3 regions of the Abyssicoccus albus genome follow, and region 2 is predicted to be linked to each of the others. Evidence: predicted binding sites of a transcription regulator. Region 2 holds the regulator's gene; each other region holds the start of a gene.
What was found. The regulator CtsR, encoded in region 2, represses protease genes until heat stress. The targets are predictions, from matches to a motif close to ATGGTCAATAAAGGTCAAACA.
Positions count from the first base shown of each region.

Region 1: a site for CtsR is predicted at 4,790-4,810, ahead of clpP (ATP-dependent Clp endopeptidase proteolytic subunit ClpP). Genes of this name have one in related genera too.
Region 3: a site for CtsR is predicted at 1,843-1,863, ahead of clpB (ATP-dependent chaperone ClpB). Genes of this name have one in related genera too.

Region 1 covers NZ_RKRK01000002.1:101,531-108,104, forward strand. Annotated here, with positions in the region: gene trxB (thioredoxin-disulfide reductase) at 1-215, shown strand, start outside; gene rapZ (RNase adapter RapZ) at 228-1,118, shown strand; gene EDD62_RS00540 (gluconeogenesis factor YvcK family protein) at 1,111-2,091, shown strand; gene whiA (DNA-binding protein WhiA) at 2,105-3,043, shown strand; gene EDD62_RS00550 (TIGR01777 family oxidoreductase) at 3,106-4,014, opposite strand; gene clpP (ATP-dependent Clp endopeptidase proteolytic subunit ClpP) at 4,154-4,738, opposite strand; gene EDD62_RS00560 (polysaccharide deacetylase family protein) at 4,971-6,574, shown strand, end outside.
Region 2 covers NZ_RKRK01000005.1:90,474-97,047, reverse strand. Annotated here, with positions in the region: gene EDD62_RS08230 (NupC/NupG family nucleoside CNT transporter) at 1-882, opposite strand, end outside; gene EDD62_RS08225 (CtsR family transcriptional regulator) at 1,097-1,561, shown strand; gene EDD62_RS08220 (UvrB/UvrC motif-containing protein) at 1,576-1,971, shown strand; gene EDD62_RS08215 (protein arginine kinase) at 1,971-2,975, shown strand; gene EDD62_RS08210 (ATP-dependent Clp protease ATP-binding subunit) at 3,000-5,426, shown strand; gene radA (DNA repair protein RadA) at 5,919-6,574, shown strand, end outside.
Region 3 covers NZ_RKRK01000002.1:209,127-215,700, forward strand. Annotated here, with positions in the region: gene EDD62_RS01070 (Crp/Fnr family transcriptional regulator) at 1-699, opposite strand; gene EDD62_RS01075 (undecaprenyl-diphosphate phosphatase) at 812-1,642, opposite strand; gene clpB (ATP-dependent chaperone ClpB) at 1,909-4,509, shown strand; gene EDD62_RS01085 (YjzD family protein) at 4,555-4,758, opposite strand; gene EDD62_RS01090 (beta-ketoacyl-ACP synthase III) at 4,955-5,896, shown strand; gene fabF (beta-ketoacyl-ACP synthase II) at 5,910-6,574, shown strand, end outside.

The sequences.
Region 1 (6,574 bases), on a different contig from region 2:
TGAAACCATTGAGTCAAGTTGTTGAAGGATTAAATATTACGAATGAACTTGGCTATATTGAAACAGATGATAAAATGCATACAGCGATTCCAGGGATTTATGCAGTGGGAGATGTTCGTAATAAAACGTTACGCCAAATCGTTACTGCAACAGGTGATGGTAGTGTCGCTGCAATCGAAGCACAGCATTATATTGAAACATTGAATGACAAATAATTGGAGGTTCTAATGGATTCTAATAAAAAATTAGTCATTATCACTGGTTTATCCGGAGCTGGTAAATCCGCAGCATTACAATCATTTGAAGATAGTGGATATTTTTGTATCGATAATTTACCACCAGTGTTATTATCTAAGCTTGTTGAGATCATGATTGACGCACCGAAGACAATGCAAAAGGTTGCACTCGCGATTGATACGAGAGGGATGGAATTGTTCAAAGCATTAATTGGTGAATTGGACAATATAATGGCAAAAGGTGAAGTGTATCCATATCTAATATTTTTAGATGCGACAGATGATGCGTTAGTGTCAAGATTTAAAGAAACAAGAAGAGCACATCCTTTAGCAACAAATGGTGTTACATTATTGAATGCAATTAAAGAAGAACGCGAATTACTGACAGAGGCGAAAATTCGTGCCAATAAAGTCATTGATACGTCTAATTTGAAAGCTAAAGAGTTAAGACATACGCTACTTGATTTGATGTTAGAATCCAAACAGAAACCGTTCCACGTTCAAGTATTGAGTTTCGGTTTTAAACATGGTATCCCAATTGACGCAGATCTCATGTTTGACGTCAGATTTTTACCGAATCCATATTATGAGATTGAATTAAGACCTTATACAGGGTTAAACGACAATGTTTACCAATACGTTATGAATTGGCAGGATACCGAAGTATTTTATAAGAAATTAATTGAAATGCTTAAATTTATGTTGCCTAAATATATTGATGAAGGAAAATCTCAATTAACGATTGCAATAGGATGTACCGGTGGTCAACATCGTAGTGTTGCCATCAGCAGACGTTTAGGGGAAGAATTACAGGATCTTTATGAATTCGAAGTGTATACAAATCATAGAGATGCAAAGATAGAAGGGAAATTCGATGGCTAAGTTAAAAGTAGTTTTGATGGGTGGTGGAACAGGTTTATCTGTACTAGCACGTGGACTTAAAGCACTACCATTAGATATTACTGCAATTGTAACAGTTGCAGATGATGGTGGGAGTACAGGTGTTATTCGAGATGAAATGAAAATTCCAGCACCAGGAGATGTTAGAAATGTACTTGCTGCTTTGAGTGATGTTGAACCGGATTTAGAACGATTATTTCAGTATCGATTTAGTGAAGGTAAAATTAGTAATCATTCTGTCGGGAATATATTAATTGCAGCAATGAATGAGCTTTCTGATAACTTTGGTGATGCGATTGAGAAATTAAGCACCATCCTTAATGTAAAAGGTACAGTCCTCCCTTCTACAAATACTTCACCTATACTAAGTGCATTACATGAAGACGGTACTGTCGTTGTCGGTGAGTCCAATATACCATTAAATAATTCAAGAATTGACCGTGTATTTTTAACCCCGATGACCATCAAACCGGTTGACGATGCACTCCAATCGATCAAAGATGCTGATTTAATTATTTTAGGGCCAGGAAGTCTGTATACGAGTGTTATTCCGAATATTATTGTCCGCGGAATTTCTGAGGCGATTCGTAATAGTGATGCGATTGTAGCATATGTCTGCAATATTATGACGCAAAAAGGTGAAACAGAAGGGTATAGTGTTTCAGATCATATAGAAGCAATACATGAGCACGCAAATGCATCTATTGTTGATTATGTAATCGCAAACACAAAGCCAATTACAAAACACATTTCGTCAATATATAAAGAAACCGGTGCAACCATAGTGGAATGTGACGAAGAGAAACTTCGACAATTAGGTGTTGACCTCATTACACATGATGAATTAATTAAAATAAACGAAGAACTTGCAGTAAGACATAATAATGAAGTCATCGCACAACTGCTTTACGACATAGTGTTGCAAGAGACAAGCACGATTCAGTATAAGAAATAAGGAGAAGATTTAGATGAGCTTTGCAGCGGATGTTAAACAAGAACTGACACGACTTTCAATACAAGAATCACATCCTAAAGCAGAGTTATCGGCACTCATTCGAATGAATGGAGACTTAACCATTAATCAAGGTCAATTTGTCATCGGTGTACAAACTGAAAACCCAGCCATCGCACGCCGAATATTTAGTTTAATCCGATATGAATATCAAGTTGATGTGAAACTGCTCGTTCGGAAAAAGATGAAACTTAAAAAGAATAATGTATATATTTGTAGAATACAAGATAACACGAAAGAAATACTTAAAGATTTAGGTATTTTAGTTGATGGTGTGTTTTTAAGAGAGATTGATCAGCAATTTTTATCGACTGTAGAAGATCGAAGAAGTTATTTACGAGGAGCTTTTCTTGCCGGAGGTTCAGTGAATAATCCGGAGACGTCATCATACCACTTGGAAATATTCTCATTGTATGTAACACATGCTGAGCAATTAGTGCAATTAATGAATGAATTCGATCTCAATGCGAAGCGGTTCGAACGCAAGAAAGGCAATATCGTCTATTTAAAAGAAGCCGAAAAAATTGCTGACTTTTTGAGTATCATTGGTGGCTATCAAGGGTTATTAAAATTTGAAGATGTTCGCATTGTAAGAGATATGCGCAATTCAGTGAACCGATTAGTCAATTGTGAAACCGCCAACTTGAATAAGACGATTGGTGCTGCAATGAGACAAGTAGAAAATATTAAATTTATCGATCAAATGATCGGCATCGATGAATTGCCAGAGCGTTTACAAGAAATTGCACGACTTAGAGTTTTGCATCAAGACGTTAGTTTGAAAGAATTAGGTGAAATGGTGTCTACTGGACCAATCTCTAAATCTGGTGTCAATCACCGACTGAGGAAATTAGATGAACTGGCGGAAAAATTGAAAAATGATGAACCTATTTAAAAATTTTATGAATATATTGAAAGAGCCAGTCATTCTTCATTGAATAACTGGCTCTTTTGATATTAAGAGTAATCTTTAATATGAATGAGATGATTTAAAGCTTGTTCTAACATTGGGTATTTATATTTAAATCCTTTATCTAATAAGACGGAAGGTTGAACACTTTGCCCTTCAAGTATTAATTGAGATCGTTCTCCTAATATCGCCTTAATGATTGGTTTGGGGACAATTGCCATATTCGGCTTATCCATAACACTTGCTAATGTTTTACTGAAATTTTCTTGTCTTTCTGCATGTGGAGCAACGACATTAACTGGACCACATACATCTTTATTAAATATGAGGAACAATAATGCATTAATTGCATCATCAATATGAATCCAACTCATCCATTGCTTACCTGAACCAATTTTTCCACCAACACCAAATTTATATGGCTTGATCATTTCGCTTAATGCGCCTTGTTCGCGGTCTAATATTATACCAAATCGTGTCTTTACAACACGTGTATCAAACTGTGAAAACTTATCAGATTCATATTCAATACGTGAGACAACACCACTTAAGAAGTCATGACTTTGAAAGACATCCCCTTCATCATATTTTACATGTTGACTGGTAGGATAGTATCCAACTGCTGACGCATTGATGTACGTGTGAGGTTTTACAGATAACGAATCGACGTATTGATATAATGAATCAATTGTATGCAAACGAGAATTTAATATTTCTTGTTTATATTCATCCGTCCATTTTTTGTTTAACGTTGCACCGGCTAAATTAATAATAATATGAGGGTTAATCGGCAATAATTCTTTCATATCATCCCAATTCACATATTGTAAATACGGATTTACTTCATTTGATTCACTCCGTGTAAGGATGTATATTTTCGTGTCATCAAGTCTTGATAATGTCCGAACGAGTTCACTCCCAACAAGACCTGTTCCACCTGCGATAATAATATTCACTCAAGCACCTCCATTAAATTGTTCATTTGTTACTATTATTTATAAAATCTTGTATATTTCATTTTATAGTAGTTGAAGAAGACAATTCAATAAAAAAACACATGAGTTAGCTCATGTGTTCAAAAATATACCAATTATATTATTTTTCTGGCACCATAACATCATCAATTAAACCATATTCATTCGCTTGTTCAGCAGTCATGAAGTTATCACGATCTGTATCTTTCTCTATGACACTAAGATCTTGCCCAGTACGTTCCGCCAGAATATTATTTAACTTCTCACGTGTTTTTAAAATATGACGCGCAGCAATATCGATATCACTCGCTTGACCTTGCGCACCACCTAACGGTTGGTGAATCATAACTTCAGCATTAGGCAATGCATAACGCTTACCTTTAGTTCCAGCTGCAAGTAAAAATGACCCCATACTCGCTGCTAACCCAACACAAATTGTTTGAACATCAGGTTTGATATGTTGAATTGTATCATATATCGCCATACCAGCTGTAACACTACCACCTGGTGAATTAATGTATAAGTAAATGTCCTTCTCGCTATCTTGTGCTTGTAAGAATAACAATTGAGAAACGACTGAGTTTGCAACGTTATCATCAATCGCACTACCAAGCATAATAATTCTATCTTTTAATAAGCGTGAATAAATGTCGTATGCACGTTCTCCACGATTCGTCTGTTCAATAACTGTAGGTATTAAGTTCATATAAATCTCCTCCAAAACTGTATTAATTTATTCTATATGTACTATACAATTAAAGTCAATAAAGGTCAAAGGAAAAGCTTTATATAAATGTTACGCGATGTAATATTTTTGTAACGTAATTGACATATAGCTATTGACATTTACATATAACTATACGAACATTATATTGTAATGTTTACATTTTATAGAGATATAAATCATTAGTATACATATACACAAAGGGGATATTGTAGTGAATGTATCAAAAATTTTAAAAGTTATTTTGTCTGTAATGATGCTATTAGTATTGATTGTAACTGGGGTTCTTACTTATCAATGGATTAATGGACAAGGTGACGATAATAGTGCATCGAAGCAAGTGAGTCAAAAAATGAATGAAAATGAGACAGACGAAAGCCAAAAGGATGAAGCAGATAAGACTGAAGAAAAAAACGATGACCACCAAAATAAAGATGAAAGTAAAGATAATGCAATACGAAATGAAGACGGAGAAAAGAATACATTATATGATGAAGTTGAAGTTCAAATGGATGTGATTGATGAACATAATATTCACGCGTCATATCAATATCCACTGTTTCATGATGATGATATTAATAAAGTCATATTACAATTTATTAAGGAACAAAAGATGTTATTTGAACAAGAGTCAACGCGAATGGAAAAAGCAAATCAAATATCAACACATAACATCAACTTCAAACTTGATAAACTGAGTGAAAATTTGTATACATTAGTCTTCGAAAATACAATGAATGTTAGTGGGGCTAATGGCTATGTTCAATATAAGACTTGGATAATTGATAATAAGAATTATAATGTATTCACTTTTAATGACTTTATCATTAATGAGCCAAAAGCGCATGATATTCTATACAAAGTAATATCAGCGGAAATAAAGAAAGATAAAGATAAAGACTTCTATGTAGATTACCCTACATTGAAAGACTATATTCAAAACAACCAATTAAAAGCGTACCCGAAAGGCGAAAAAATCGTCTTCAATTTCAATGAATATGACGTTGCAGCCGGAGCGCTTGGTGCATTTTCTCTAGAAGTTTCAACGGAAAAGATAAAAGATTCCTTAACTGATGAAGGAAAGGTCATTTTAATTGACCAAGATTTAACACAGCTCACTGATAAACAACTTGCTCAGATTAAAGTAAACACGCCTGAACATATTGATGTTCCGAAAACCGAAGAAGATCATCCTTATACTGAAGCCCCTTCATCAGAGGAAACACAACAAGAAAATGGTACTAAAAATAGTGAAAAACCAACAAGCCAAGTCGAAGATAAAGGTGTGCAAAAAACAAAAAAAATTGCCCTTACATTCGATGATGGACCAAATGGCAGCACGACACCACATGTGTTAGAGATATTAGATAAATTCAATGCGAAAGCAACGTTTTATATGATTGGTTCTAAAGTCAAGTACAATCAAAATATTGTAAGACAAGTTCATGAAAGAGGTCATCAAATAGGAAATCATACGATGAATCATCCTGACTTAACGACGTTAGGTCAAAGCCAGATAAAACAAGAGTTTGATGAAACGAACGATCTCATTCACCAAGCTATAGGAGAAAAACCATCAACATTTAGGCCGCCATACGGCTCTACAAATGCTAGTGTAAATCAAGTGACTGATATGAAACCTGTACTCTGGACGATTGATACTGAAGATTGGAAAAGTCATGATCCTCAAGCGATTCTTGAAGTAGTGAAAGCAAATCATCAGGATGGTGGAATTGTGCTCATGCACGATATTCATCAAACAACAGTCGAGAGTTTAGTTGATGTATTGACCTTTCTATCAAACGAAGGGTATGAGTT
Region 2 (6,574 bases):
GATAAATGCTAATGGTGCAAAGATATAACCTAATACATCTTGGAATGTAATGCTTACGCCTGGAATTAATAAGAATAAGTTGTTTACAATGGCGATCAATGCGATGTAACCGATTAACATTGCTGCAACGGTAATGGCAACTTTGAAACCATCGAGAATATATTCACCGACAACTTCAAAGAATGATTGACCTTTTGTCTCGTTGAAATCAATGTCATCGCCATCTTCGTCTTCATCGACTTCATAAGGATTGACGATACCGGCAATAATGAATCCACCGAATAAGTTTAGAACGATTGCTGTTACGACGTATTTAGGGTCTAACATCGTCATGTAAGCACCAACAATTGACATTGATACAGAACTCATTGCTTGAGCACTCAAAGTGTATAAACGTTGGTCAGAAATGTGTGGAAGTTTATTCTTCAATGAAATAAACACTTCTGATTGTCCTAAAATGACACTCGCTGCTCCATTGTAAGATTCTAAGTTACCCATTCCAGTAATCTTAGAAAGAATTATACCGAGTAATTTGATAATTAACGGTAATATCCTTAAATATTGTAAAATACCGATTAATAATGAAACAACGACGATTGGCATTAATACATTCAAGAAGAATACATTTGCACCTTCATTGGCGATTCCTCCGAATACGAAGTTAACACCTTCTGCTGCAAAACCTAACAGCTTTTCAAAAAATCCTGCAATTTTTTTGATGATAAATTCCCCAACACTAGTGTTTAATAGAATAAATGTTAATACAAACTGAATCAAAATCATAAGACCTATGTTAAGGAATTTGAACTTTTTCTTGTTCGAACTTACAAGCCATGCAAGGAGTAAAGTGACAATAATACCGAGTATACCTATAAATTGCAAGCGTTTTCACCTCTTATAAATTTTTTTTTTTGACATTTATGTCAAACAACTTCTCATATTTTATCAGAAAAATAATAAATAATATACAAAATATTTATGTTGTAACATAAATGAAATATAGGGAAATTGAAATTTAAACAAAAACTTTGACCATTTTTGATTTATTGTTTATAATCAACGTATAGTCAAATAAGGTCAAAAGAAGGTGATACGAATGCATAATATGTCAGATATTATTGAGGAGTATATTAAAGAGCTGTTTAGGCAAGCAGATCAAGATGAAGTTGAAATTAAACGTGCGCAAATTGCAGAGAAATTTGATTGTGTCCCTTCTCAATTAAATTATGTCATTAAAACGAGATTTACAAATGAACATGGTTACACGATAGAAAGTAAACGTGGTGGCGGTGGTTATATTCGAATTACACGTGTTGAAACGAGCGATCAAGATGCTTTTTTAGCACGTATTCGAAGTTTAATAGGTGATGGAATATCGTTCAATCATTCCGTTCGTATTCTTGATGGTCTTGAAGAAAACGAACTAATTACGAATCGAGAGAAACGATTAATGGCAAGTGCAATTCAACGTGAAGTGATACCAGTTGATATGGAATTACGTGACATGATTAGAGCAAATATGATGCATCAATTTATAGATATTATTCAATTTTATGATTAAGGAGCGTGAGTGAATTGGCTCAATTTTATTCAAATGACCAATCCATTCAACAGTTGTTGAATGCACTATTCAATCATTCACCATCACACATTCAGTCACAATTTAATCTGTCTAAAACTTGTTCGAGATGTGGATTAAGTTTGCAGCAAATTGTTCACAATGGGAAATTTGGATGTAGTGAATGTTTTAAGACATTTAATCAAGAGATTATTCATATCGCACAACGCGTCCAGCATGGTGCAGATGAACATATTGGTTATGTTAGTGACAACGCAAGTGAAAAAATACAATTAAAACAACGAATATCAGATCTTCAGCAAAAGATGGAAGATGCTGCAAAAGAGCAAGCATTTGAATTAGCAGCAGATTATCGTGACCAGTTAAAAGAGTTGAAAGAGCGTGAATCATAATGATATATAACGATGTGAGTCAATGGGTCAAAAATGAAGGTGAAGAGCCAATTGTTTTAAGTAGTCGTGTACGATTAGCAAGAAACTTAGACCACGTGCTTTTTCCAACCGTAGCATCTGCCAATGATTTTAAAGTTGTCCAAGATTATGTTCATCCGATATTATCTTCACAATATGATGAATTATCAATGAAAGATGTGACAGCAGTTGAAAGATTAATGCTTGTTGAGAAACATCTAATTTCACCAACGTTAACAAAGAACTCTGAAGGATCTGTATATATATCGAAAGAAGAAGATGTAAGTATTATGGTCAATGAAGAAGATCATATTCGGATTCAAACATTATCTAACACGTTGGATATTGAAGCGTTATATAATCAAGCATTAGCGATTGATCAGGAGATAGACCAAGAAGTGAATTATGCTTTCGATGAAAAACTAGGCTACTTGACAAGTTGTCCGACAAATCTAGGTACTGGCTTAAGAGCATCGGTTATGTTACATTTGCCTGCATTAGCAATGTTAGATAAAATGCCACAACTGAATTACTCTATTCAGCGGTTCGGATTTTTAGTGCGAGGTATTTTTGGTGAAGGTTCTCGTGATTTAGGTCATGTATACCAAATTTCAAATCAAGTGACACTTGGTAAGACTGAGCAAGATATTATTGATGATTTAATATATATTGTTCATAACGTGATTAATCAAGAGAAAGAGGCTAGACAAGCTCTATATAACCATTACGAAGTTCAATTAGAAGATCAATTTTTACGATCATATGGGATTTTGAAATATAGTAAATTGATTGATTTGAAAGAGGCAAGTCAAAGGTTGAGTGAAGTTAAACTTGCCTATGATTTGGGTATGATAGAAACTAAGCCATTTAACTTTCATGAAATGATGGTTAAAATTCAACCTGCTTTTATACGATATAAAACAAATGAAAATGAAAATCTTTATAGAGCTCAATTAATTCAACAACATTTGACCATGAAGCAATAACTGAACACAATAAGGAGGAATTTTATGTTATTTGGACGATTAACAGAACGAGCAAAGCGTGTTTTAGCGAATGCACAAGAAGAAGCAATTAAATTAAATCACGCACATATAGGAACAGAACATTTATTACTTGGATTAATACAAGAAGAAGAAGGAATTGCCGCAAAAGTTTTAGAATCTTTTGGCTTATCGACTGATAAAATACGTGAACAAATTGAAGGTATGTTAGCAAGTGGTGTTGGTGAGAAAGCTACGATTCATTATACACCTCGTGCTAAAAAAGTCATCGAATTATCAATGGATGAAGCACGTAAAATGAACCATACGTTTGTCGGGACGGAGCACCTATTGCTTGGACTCATTCGCGAGAATGAAGGCGTTGCAGCACGTGTCCTACAAAACTTAGATGTGAATATTACTAAAACACGGGCACAAGTAGTTAAAATGCTTGGAAATCCTGAACTTGCAAAGAAAAATGAACCACAAAAGCAACATAAGGAAGGCACACCAACGCTAGATTCATTGGCACGTGATTTAACGAAAGTGGCTAAAGAAGGGCGTTTAGATCCGGTTATCGGTCGCGAACATGAAATTACACGTGTCGTTGAAGTGTTAAGTCGACGCACAAAAAATAATCCAGTACTGATTGGTGAACCAGGTGTTGGTAAGACTGCAATTGCTGAAGGCTTAGCACTATCAATAGTGAATAATGAAATTCCAGAAACGTTAAAAGATAAAAGAGTGATGTCTTTAGATATGGGTACAGTTGTTGCAGGTACGAAGTACCGTGGAGAATTTGAAGAACGACTCAAGAAGGTCATGGAAGAGATTCATCAAGCAGGGAATGTAATCTTATTCATTGATGAACTTCATACGTTGATTGGAGCAGGTGGAGCTGAAGGTGCAATTGATGCATCCAATATTTTAAAACCAGCACTTGCTCGAGGTGAATTGCAATGTATCGGTGCGACAACGTTGGATGAATATCGTAAATATATCGAGAAAGATGCGGCGTTAGAGAGAAGATTTCAACCCGTTAAAGTTGATGAGCCTTCTACAGAAGATGCAGTGGAAGTTTTGAAAGGTTTACGCGATAAATATGAAGCACATCACCGTATTACGATTACAGATGAAGCAATTGAAGCCGCTGTTGAACTGAGTGATCGTTATATTAGTGACCGATATTTACCAGATAAAGCGATTGACTTAATCGATGAAGCAAGTTCTAAAGTGAGATTGAAGAGTCATACGATTCCTTCAGATGTGAAGGACTTAGAAGAACAAGTAGAGAAAGTGAGACGCGAAAAAGAATCTGCAGTTCATGAGCAACAATTTGAACACGCTGCGAAACTACGCGATGATCAATCTAAACTTGAAACACAACTTAAAGAAACCAAAGACAAATGGGCTCAAACACAAGGTGATTCTCATTCTCAAGTGACTAGAGATTCAATTACCCAAGTTGTTTCAATTTGGACAGGTATTCCATTAAATAAATTAGAAGAAACTGAATCAGAACGCTTATTGAATATGGAAGATGTGTTACATGAACGTGTCATTGGTCAAAGTGAAGCGGTGAAATCAATATCGAAAGCTGTTAGACGTGCTAGAGCAGGTTTGAAAGATCCGAACCGACCGATTGGAAGCTTTATCTTCTTAGGACCTACCGGCGTCGGTAAAACAGAGCTTGCTAAAGCGTTAGCAGAAGTAATGTTTGGTAATGAAGATTCGATGATACGTGTTGATATGAGTGAGTACATGGAGAAGCATTCTGTATCAAGAATGGTTGGTTCACCTCCGGGATATGTTGGATTTGATGAAGGTGGACAATTGACTGAGAAAGTCCGTGAAAATCCTTATTCGGTTATTTTATTGGATGAAGTTGAGAAAGCACACCCGGATGTCTTTAATACGTTGTTACAAGTGTTAGATGATGGACGTCTTACGGATTCCAAAGGTCGTACGGTAGACTTTAGAAATACAGTCATCATTATGACATCAAACGTTGGTTCTGAAGCAATCCGTGATAATCGTTTTGCAGGTTTCGGCGGACAAAGTGCCGAAGAAGATTATGAATCAACGCGTAAGACGATGATGAAAGAATTAAAGAATAGTTTTAAGCCAGAATTCTTAAACCGTGTGGATGATATTATCGTCTTCCATTCTTTAGAGAAAGAACAACTGCATGAAATCGTGAAGTTATTATCTAATCAATTAGTTGATCGTTTGAAGAAACAGAATATTAATATTGAATTAACTGATGCTGCAATAGATAAAATTGCCGAAGAAGGTTTCGATCCAGAATACGGAGCAAGACCGATTAATCGAGCAATTCAGCGTCACATTGAAGATCGACTGAGTGAAGAAATATTAAAAGGCGTTGAACTAGAGAACAAAAGTGTCAAAATCGATTACGTTGATGAGGCTTTCAAAGTGAATATAGAAGACTAGATTTTGTGAATCCTGTATCCTGTTAATTTAAATAGGGTATGGGGTTTTGTAGTTGATTTAAAGAACAAATAGGTATATTCCTAATCGTGGATTTGCGAAATGTTGTATATAATAAAGTCGACAGATTACACAATGGAGAATGAATTTGACTCAATTAGAAAGTAAACTTGTCAGAGATATTGGCAAAGAGGTTCCTAAGACTGCTGATGAATTTTGTAAGAAAGGGATTAAATGTCGTTGCAACTCGATAATACAACTGTTAAAAATATAAATAAAAAACATGATATAATAAGATTGAAAAATTTCATGAGTTATGCCTACTTTCTTCTGTTTCAATGGAAGTCATACGGGCAACTTTATAGTGTTTAATAATTTAAAGTATATAGTAATGATTAATACTTAATTATACTATGAACGAATATTTCAGTAAGTAGGGAATCACCTAATCATCAAATCACTTCATTATGGATATAATATCATTGGAGGAATATCATGGCCAAAAAGAAAACAATCTATGAATGTATGGCGTGTGGTGCTACAAGCCCTAAGTGGATGGGGAGATGTTCGCATTGTGGCGCTTGGAATCAAATCGAAGAGGTAACACAGTTTCAAGAATCAACTAAAGCCAAAGCTAAAGTAAGTCAGTATCGTAATGAATCCGATTCAAGTGAAGTTTTGAAACTGAGTGAAGTGACGAAAGAAGATGTATCTAGGAAATCGAGCCACATCAAAGAGTTTGACCGAGTGCTTGGTGGTGGAATTGTGGATGGTTCACTGGTTCTCATTGGTGGTGACCCTGGAATCGGGAAGTCGACGTTGTTGCTACAAGCGAGTGCAAAGCTGAGCCAGCAGTATAAAGTGTTATATATATCAGGAGAAGAAAGCGTACGACAGACAAAACTCCGAGCTGATCGTTTAACTGAAGATGCAAGTGAACTGTACGTTCATTCAGAGACAAATTTAGATGTCATACACGACATGGTGAAAAAACATAAACCGGAATTCTTAATTGTCGATTCCATCCAAACCGTTCATCATCCAGAAGTGGAAAGTGCGCCTGGAAGTGTGAGTCAAGTGCGGGAATGTACGCATGCATTGATGACCATTGCTAAAACTGAAGGTATTGCAACATTTATTGTTGGACACGT
Region 3 (6,574 bases), on a different contig from region 2:
CTATTCTATACGACAAATTGAACTAATACATTCTTCGCATGAAATTTCTTGGCGTAAATAGTCAATATTGTGAAGCGTGATTTTTTTGCGGTCAATTGAAATAATATTTAATTTAACGAGTTCGTTTAACATCCTATTCATGACTTCTCGTGATGAACCTGTAAAGTTAGCGAGTTCTTGATTTGTTAATGAAATATCTAATAATATACCTCCATCAATAGTTAGTCCGTATGAGTTAGACAATCGAATGAGTGTTGAATAGAGACTGCCTTTTTTACCACATTGAAACAGGTCGCGAATTCGTGATTCTTTTCGTGTATTATCGATTTGTAACCACTGGATCCATTCGTATGTTAACACTTGATCTTCTAAGACGCTACGTTCAAATACTTCAGTATCCATTTTGACAAGTACAACGTCAGATCTTGCTTGTGCATCGTTTTGATACGTTGGTTGCAAAGGATAAATTTCTGTAGATCCGAATAGACCAAATGTACTCAGAAGTTTCATCGCAAATTCTTTGCCATTCTCAAAGCTTCTCGAAATAACGACTTGACCATTTAATATTAAATAAATGTATTCACGTTGATCTGTCGCTTGGTAAATGTACTCATTTTTTTTGAACGACACTTGAGTGCCATTTTCTCTAATGAAATTAATGACAGAATACGGAGTGTGTTCTAGTTTGTTTTTTAACATTACCGTTCATCCTTTGAATAGTTAATATTAATTACTAGTATACTATTAAAAAACGATGAATCAAATGTGTGAACATTTGGTTCATCGTGATAGTGTTAATTTATGGATTATGTTAAAAGAAAAAAGATAATATGATAACTAGTGGTCCTACAATGAAGCAATATAGGCTAAAAATAAATAAATTGCCTTTCGCCATAATACCTTGTAACCATTTCAATGAAATATAGCTTGCAACAAGAGATGCAGTAAAGGCACCGATATAAGCAATGACCATATTTTGAGTTGGTGGTTCGTTAATAATGTCTTTAATACCGAGTAGTGCAGTCCCTAAGCTAATAGGAATGTACAATAAGAAAGAGAACTTTAATGCAGTCTTTTGATTCATACCAACACCCATTGCACCGACGATTGTTGCACCACTTCTACTAATTCCTGGGATTAATGCAACAGCTTGAGCAAATCCAACAATAATAGCATCTTTCAACGTTAAGTCGCCGTCGAATTTTTTCCCACGATTATTACGAATGACCCACAATGCAATACCTGTAACAATTAGCATGATACCTACAAGTAAAGCACTTTTATAATCTCCTATAAAGTCTTCTAATAACAAGCCTAATATACCAGCTGGAATCGTTGCGATGATTAAATACATGACAAATTTGAAGTCTTCGATGACTTCTTTTGAACGTTTGCCACCAATATATTGTAGAAAATGAATGAATAATTGTACGATATCATTCCAATAAATAATGACGACAGCAATTAAAGACGCTGTATTGACTAAAATTTCAAACGTAAATCCCTTTGCCCCAATACCTAAAAATTCTTGTAGTAATACAAGGTGTCCACTACTGGAAATAGGGATTGGTTCGGTAACGCCTTGAACTAATCCTAAAAATACGTATTTCAAAAACTCTATCCAATCGAATAATTGCTCCATGATCATCCATCCTTTTGTTATGAACTATGTATTTGATGATACAATTTTCAAATATTAAATTATTTACTGATACAGCAGAGTAATTGCATTATGCAATACTCATAATTATAGTGACGCACTGACGAAAATGCAAAAATTTAAAAGAAATTTTATTAAGAAAAGGTATTGAATTAATGATTAAAATAATGTATATTATAGTTAAGGTCAAAGAAAGTCAAAGTTAAATTTGACCGATAAATTATTAAATAAACTAAGAGGTGAATCGTATGGATATGAACAAATTAACAATATCTGTCGCAGAAGCATTAAACAGTGCTCGAGAACTCGCCATTGAAAAGCAACAACAACAAATTAACGCGACAATGTTAATGTTAGCATTAATGAACGCCGAAGGCTCATTAATGGAAAGGATTTTATTTAAAGCTGAAATAGACATTGGAACATATATTAAACGATTAAAAGAAGACCTTGATCAATGTAATACAAAAATATCAGGGGATTCTGTACAATATGGACAATATTTAAGTACAGATTTAAATCAAGTAATGATTAGTGCTGAGAAGGTAATGAATCAATTTGATGATGATTTTATATCACAAGAACATATACTCCTTAGTGCAATAGATCATCACACAGTATCAAAAAACTATTTGAAAAAAGAAAAAAAAGAAATTGAATTTGCAATTGAAAAAATAAGAGGGGGTAATCACGTGAATACACAAAATCCAGAAGTACAATATGAAGCGTTAGAAAAATATGGACGTGACTTAGTCAAAGAGGTAAAAGAAGGGAAAATGGATCCAGTTATAGGACGTGACGAAGAAATTAGAAATACAATTCGAATTATTAGTCGTAAAAGAAAAAATAACCCAGTCTTAATCGGAGAACCAGGTGTAGGTAAGACGGCAATCGTAGAAGGATTAGCACAACGTATCGTCAATCGTGATGTACCAGAGAGTTTGTTAGATAAAACGATTTTCGAACTGGATTTAAGTGCACTCGTTGCTGGGGCTAAATATCGTGGTGAATTCGAAGAACGATTGAAAGCGGTATTGAAAGAAATTAAGGACAGTGAAGGAAGAATTATACTATTCATTGATGAGATTCATATGCTTGTCGGTGCGGGTAAAACTGACGGAGCAATGGATGCTTCTAATATGTTAAAACCGATGCTGGCTCGTGGTGAACTGCATTGCATTGGTGCGACAACTTTGAATGAATATCGTGAATATATAGAGAAGGATAGTGCTTTAGAGCGACGATTCCAGAAGGTAAACGTGTCAGAACCTACAATCGAAGATACGATTAGTATTTTGCGTGGTTTGAAAGAACGGTATGAAGTCCATCATGGCGTAAGAATTCAAGATAGAGCGTTGGTGAGTGCAGCAGAACTTGCTGATCGTTACATTACGGATCGATTCTTACCAGATAAAGCGATAGATTTAGTTGACCAAGCGTGTGCAACGATTAATACTGAAATGGGATCTAATCCTACTGAACTGGATGCGTTAAATCGTAAAGTTATGCAACTTGAAATCGAAGCACAAGCACTAAAGAAAGAAGAAGATGAATTAAGTCAGAATAGACTTAAAGAACTAGAAGATGAATTATCTGAAGCAAAGAGTGAACAACAAGATTTGCAACAGAAAATACAAGTCGAAAAAGATAAAATTCAAGTTGTACAAAATAAAAGAACTGAGTTAGATCAATATAAGCAACAATTAGAAGAAGCGGAAAGACAGTATGAACTTGAGAAAGCTGCAGAATTAAGACATGGTAAGATTCCAGAATTAGAACAACAATTGAAAGCGTTAGAAGAAGAGTATAAAGAGCAAAATGATCAAACAACACGTTATATTCGTGAAGTCGTCACTGAAGATGAGATTGGTACAATAGTGAGTCAATGGACAGGCATTCCAGTGAACAAACTAGTCGAAACAGAAAAAGAGAAATTGTTGAACTTATCTTCTATTCTTCATCAGCGAGTTGTTGGTCAAGGTGAAGCGGTTGAACTTGTTAGTGATGCAGTATTGAGAGCACGTGCTGGTATTAAAGATCCGAATAGACCGATTGGATCATTCTTATTCTTAGGACCAACAGGAGTTGGTAAAACAGAACTTGCGAAATCACTTGCTGAATCGATGTTTGATTCTGAGAAGCATATGATTCGTATCGATATGAGTGAGTACATGGAGAAGCATACAGTTGCACGATTAATTGGTGCACCTCCTGGATATATTGGACATGAAGAAGGTGGACAATTAACAGAAGCAGTGAGAAGAAAACCATATTCAGTCGTATTATTAGATGAAGTCGAGAAAGCACATCCAGAAGTATTCAATGTCCTGTTGCAGATGTTAGATGAAGGGCATTTAACCGATTCAAAAGGACGTACTGTTGATTTCAAAAACACAATCATCATTATGACAAGTAATATTGGATCTGAATATTTATTAGATGGAATCAATTCTGAAGGTATGATTACAGAAGAGGCTCGAGAACAAGTACAAAATAGCCTTCATGCTCATTTTAAACCAGAAATTTTGAATCGAATGGATGACATTGTGATATTTAAACCACTTCAACAATCTGAGATGACTAGAATTGTCGATAAATTAATCGGTGAATTGAATAAACGATTAAAAGATCAGCATTTATTATTGAATGTATCGGATGATGTTAAAGAATGGATAGCAACAGAAGCGTATGATGTTCAATTCGGTGCAAGACCATTAAAACGATTCATTCAAAGACAGATTGAAACGCCACTTGCAAGATTCATTATTCGAGAAGGATTAGAAGAAGGTTGTACAATTAATGTAGTACGTCAAGGTAGTGAAGTTCAATTTCAGATGAATGGTGAATAAAGAAAAAGGGTTACTCTTCTGAGTAACCCTTTACTAATATAATTATTAATGATGCGTTGACTCCTCATCAACTTTAGGTGCTAACAAATCTAAAACCAATGCAAAGAGGATAACAATGACACCAAAAATTAAACTTGCAATCGTAGCCTGTACAAGATCCATTGGACCACCGCCTGCTAAACTATTTAATATGAAATTGACCATATGAAATAATAAAACGCCCCAAAATAATGTGATAATATATTTCATGTTTAAACCTCCAATTTTTCCCCATTCGATATCATTATAAATAAAAGTATTAATAATGTACATATAGAAATCAAAAGTTTTCAATTTAATGTGATATATGATAAATTAGTACCTAATAATAATATCAGTTAATAAAATTATGTTTAATATATAAATAACAAAACTTACATTAAAAAAATAAAGTGAGGTTAAGCCTATGGGTGTTGGAATTATAGGATTAGGGACATATGTACCAGAACGTATTATGAAAAATTCAGATTTTGAAAAGTTCCTCGATACGAATGATGAATGGATTAGCAAAATGACAGGTATTAAAGAAAGAAGATTTGCAAGAGATGATGAGACAACGAGTGATTTAGGAGTGAATGCAGCAAGGAAAGCAATAGAAGATGCGAATCTAACAATCGATGATATTGATTTGATTATTGTAGCAACATCAACGAGTAATCAACAATTTCCGTCGACTGCTAATATCATTGCACATGAATTAGGTGCTACATCCATTCCTTCGTTGGATCAAAAAGCAGCATGTACCGGTTTTATATATAGTGTGATTACGGCTCAAATGTATGTTCAATCTAATATGTATGATAATGTATTGGTGATTGGTGTAGATAAATTATCAAAGATTGCAGATATGACCGATCGTTCTACTGCTGTTTTATTTGGTGATGGAGCAGGTGCCGTTGTTGTTTCGAAGGTCAGTGAAGGCAAAGGAATCAAGAGCCATAAACTAGGAAGTGATGGTTCTGGAGCAGATTTATTATATGAAGATTTAAACACACATTATTTAAAAATGAATGGTCGAGAAGTGTTTAGGTTTGCTGTAAGAATGATGCCGGAAATTTCTGTTGAAGTAATGGAACAATGTAATTGGCAACCGGAAGATATTTCTTTACTTGTTCCTCATCAGGCGAATATTCGAATTATGGAAGCGGCTAGAGAACGAATGAATCTTGATGTTGATAAATTAAGTGTGACCGTCGATCGTTATGGTAATACGAGTGCTGCAAGTATTCCGTTGTCGATGGACTATGAACGTCAAAACAATAAACTAAATGATGGAGATAACATTATACTTGTTGGTTTCGGTGGCGGACTGACTTATGGTGCGTTAGGATTAACTTGGGGGAAATAAGGAGATGACACGGATGGACAAAAAAAGAGTTGTTATTACTGGATTAGGTGCATTGTCACCAATTTCAAATAATGCAAAAGAGTTATGGCAAAATGGAATGAAAGGTCAAAATGGTATCGGAGAGATTACACGAATTGATACGACAGATTTTGAAGTATCAGTTGCAGGTGAGTTAAAAGGTTATGATGCGTTAGATCATTTTTCTAAAAAAGAAGCAAGAAAAATGGATCGATTCACTCAATACGCAATCGTCGCTTCTCGTGAGGCAGTGTTAGATAGTGGATTGAAAATAGAAGGAGAATTGAGTGAACGTGTTGGTGTGTGGATTGGTAGTGGTATTGGAGGAATCGGAACATTCGAAGTAGGCTATGATATGCTATTAAAACGTGGTCCGAAAAGAGTAAGCCCTTTCTTTGTACCGATGATGATAACCGACATGGCTGCAGGTCAGGTTTCGATTGACTTAGGTGCGAAAGGACCAAATGGATGTACTGTAACAGCATGTGCGACAGGAACGAATAGTATTGGTGAAGCGTTTAAATTTATTCAACGTGGTGATGCAACAGCAATGGTCGCTGGTGGAACAGAAGCACCAATCAGTCGAATGGGATTAGCAGGTTTTCAAGCGAATAAAGCATTAACATTGAATCCTGATCCTAATAGTGCATGTAGACCATT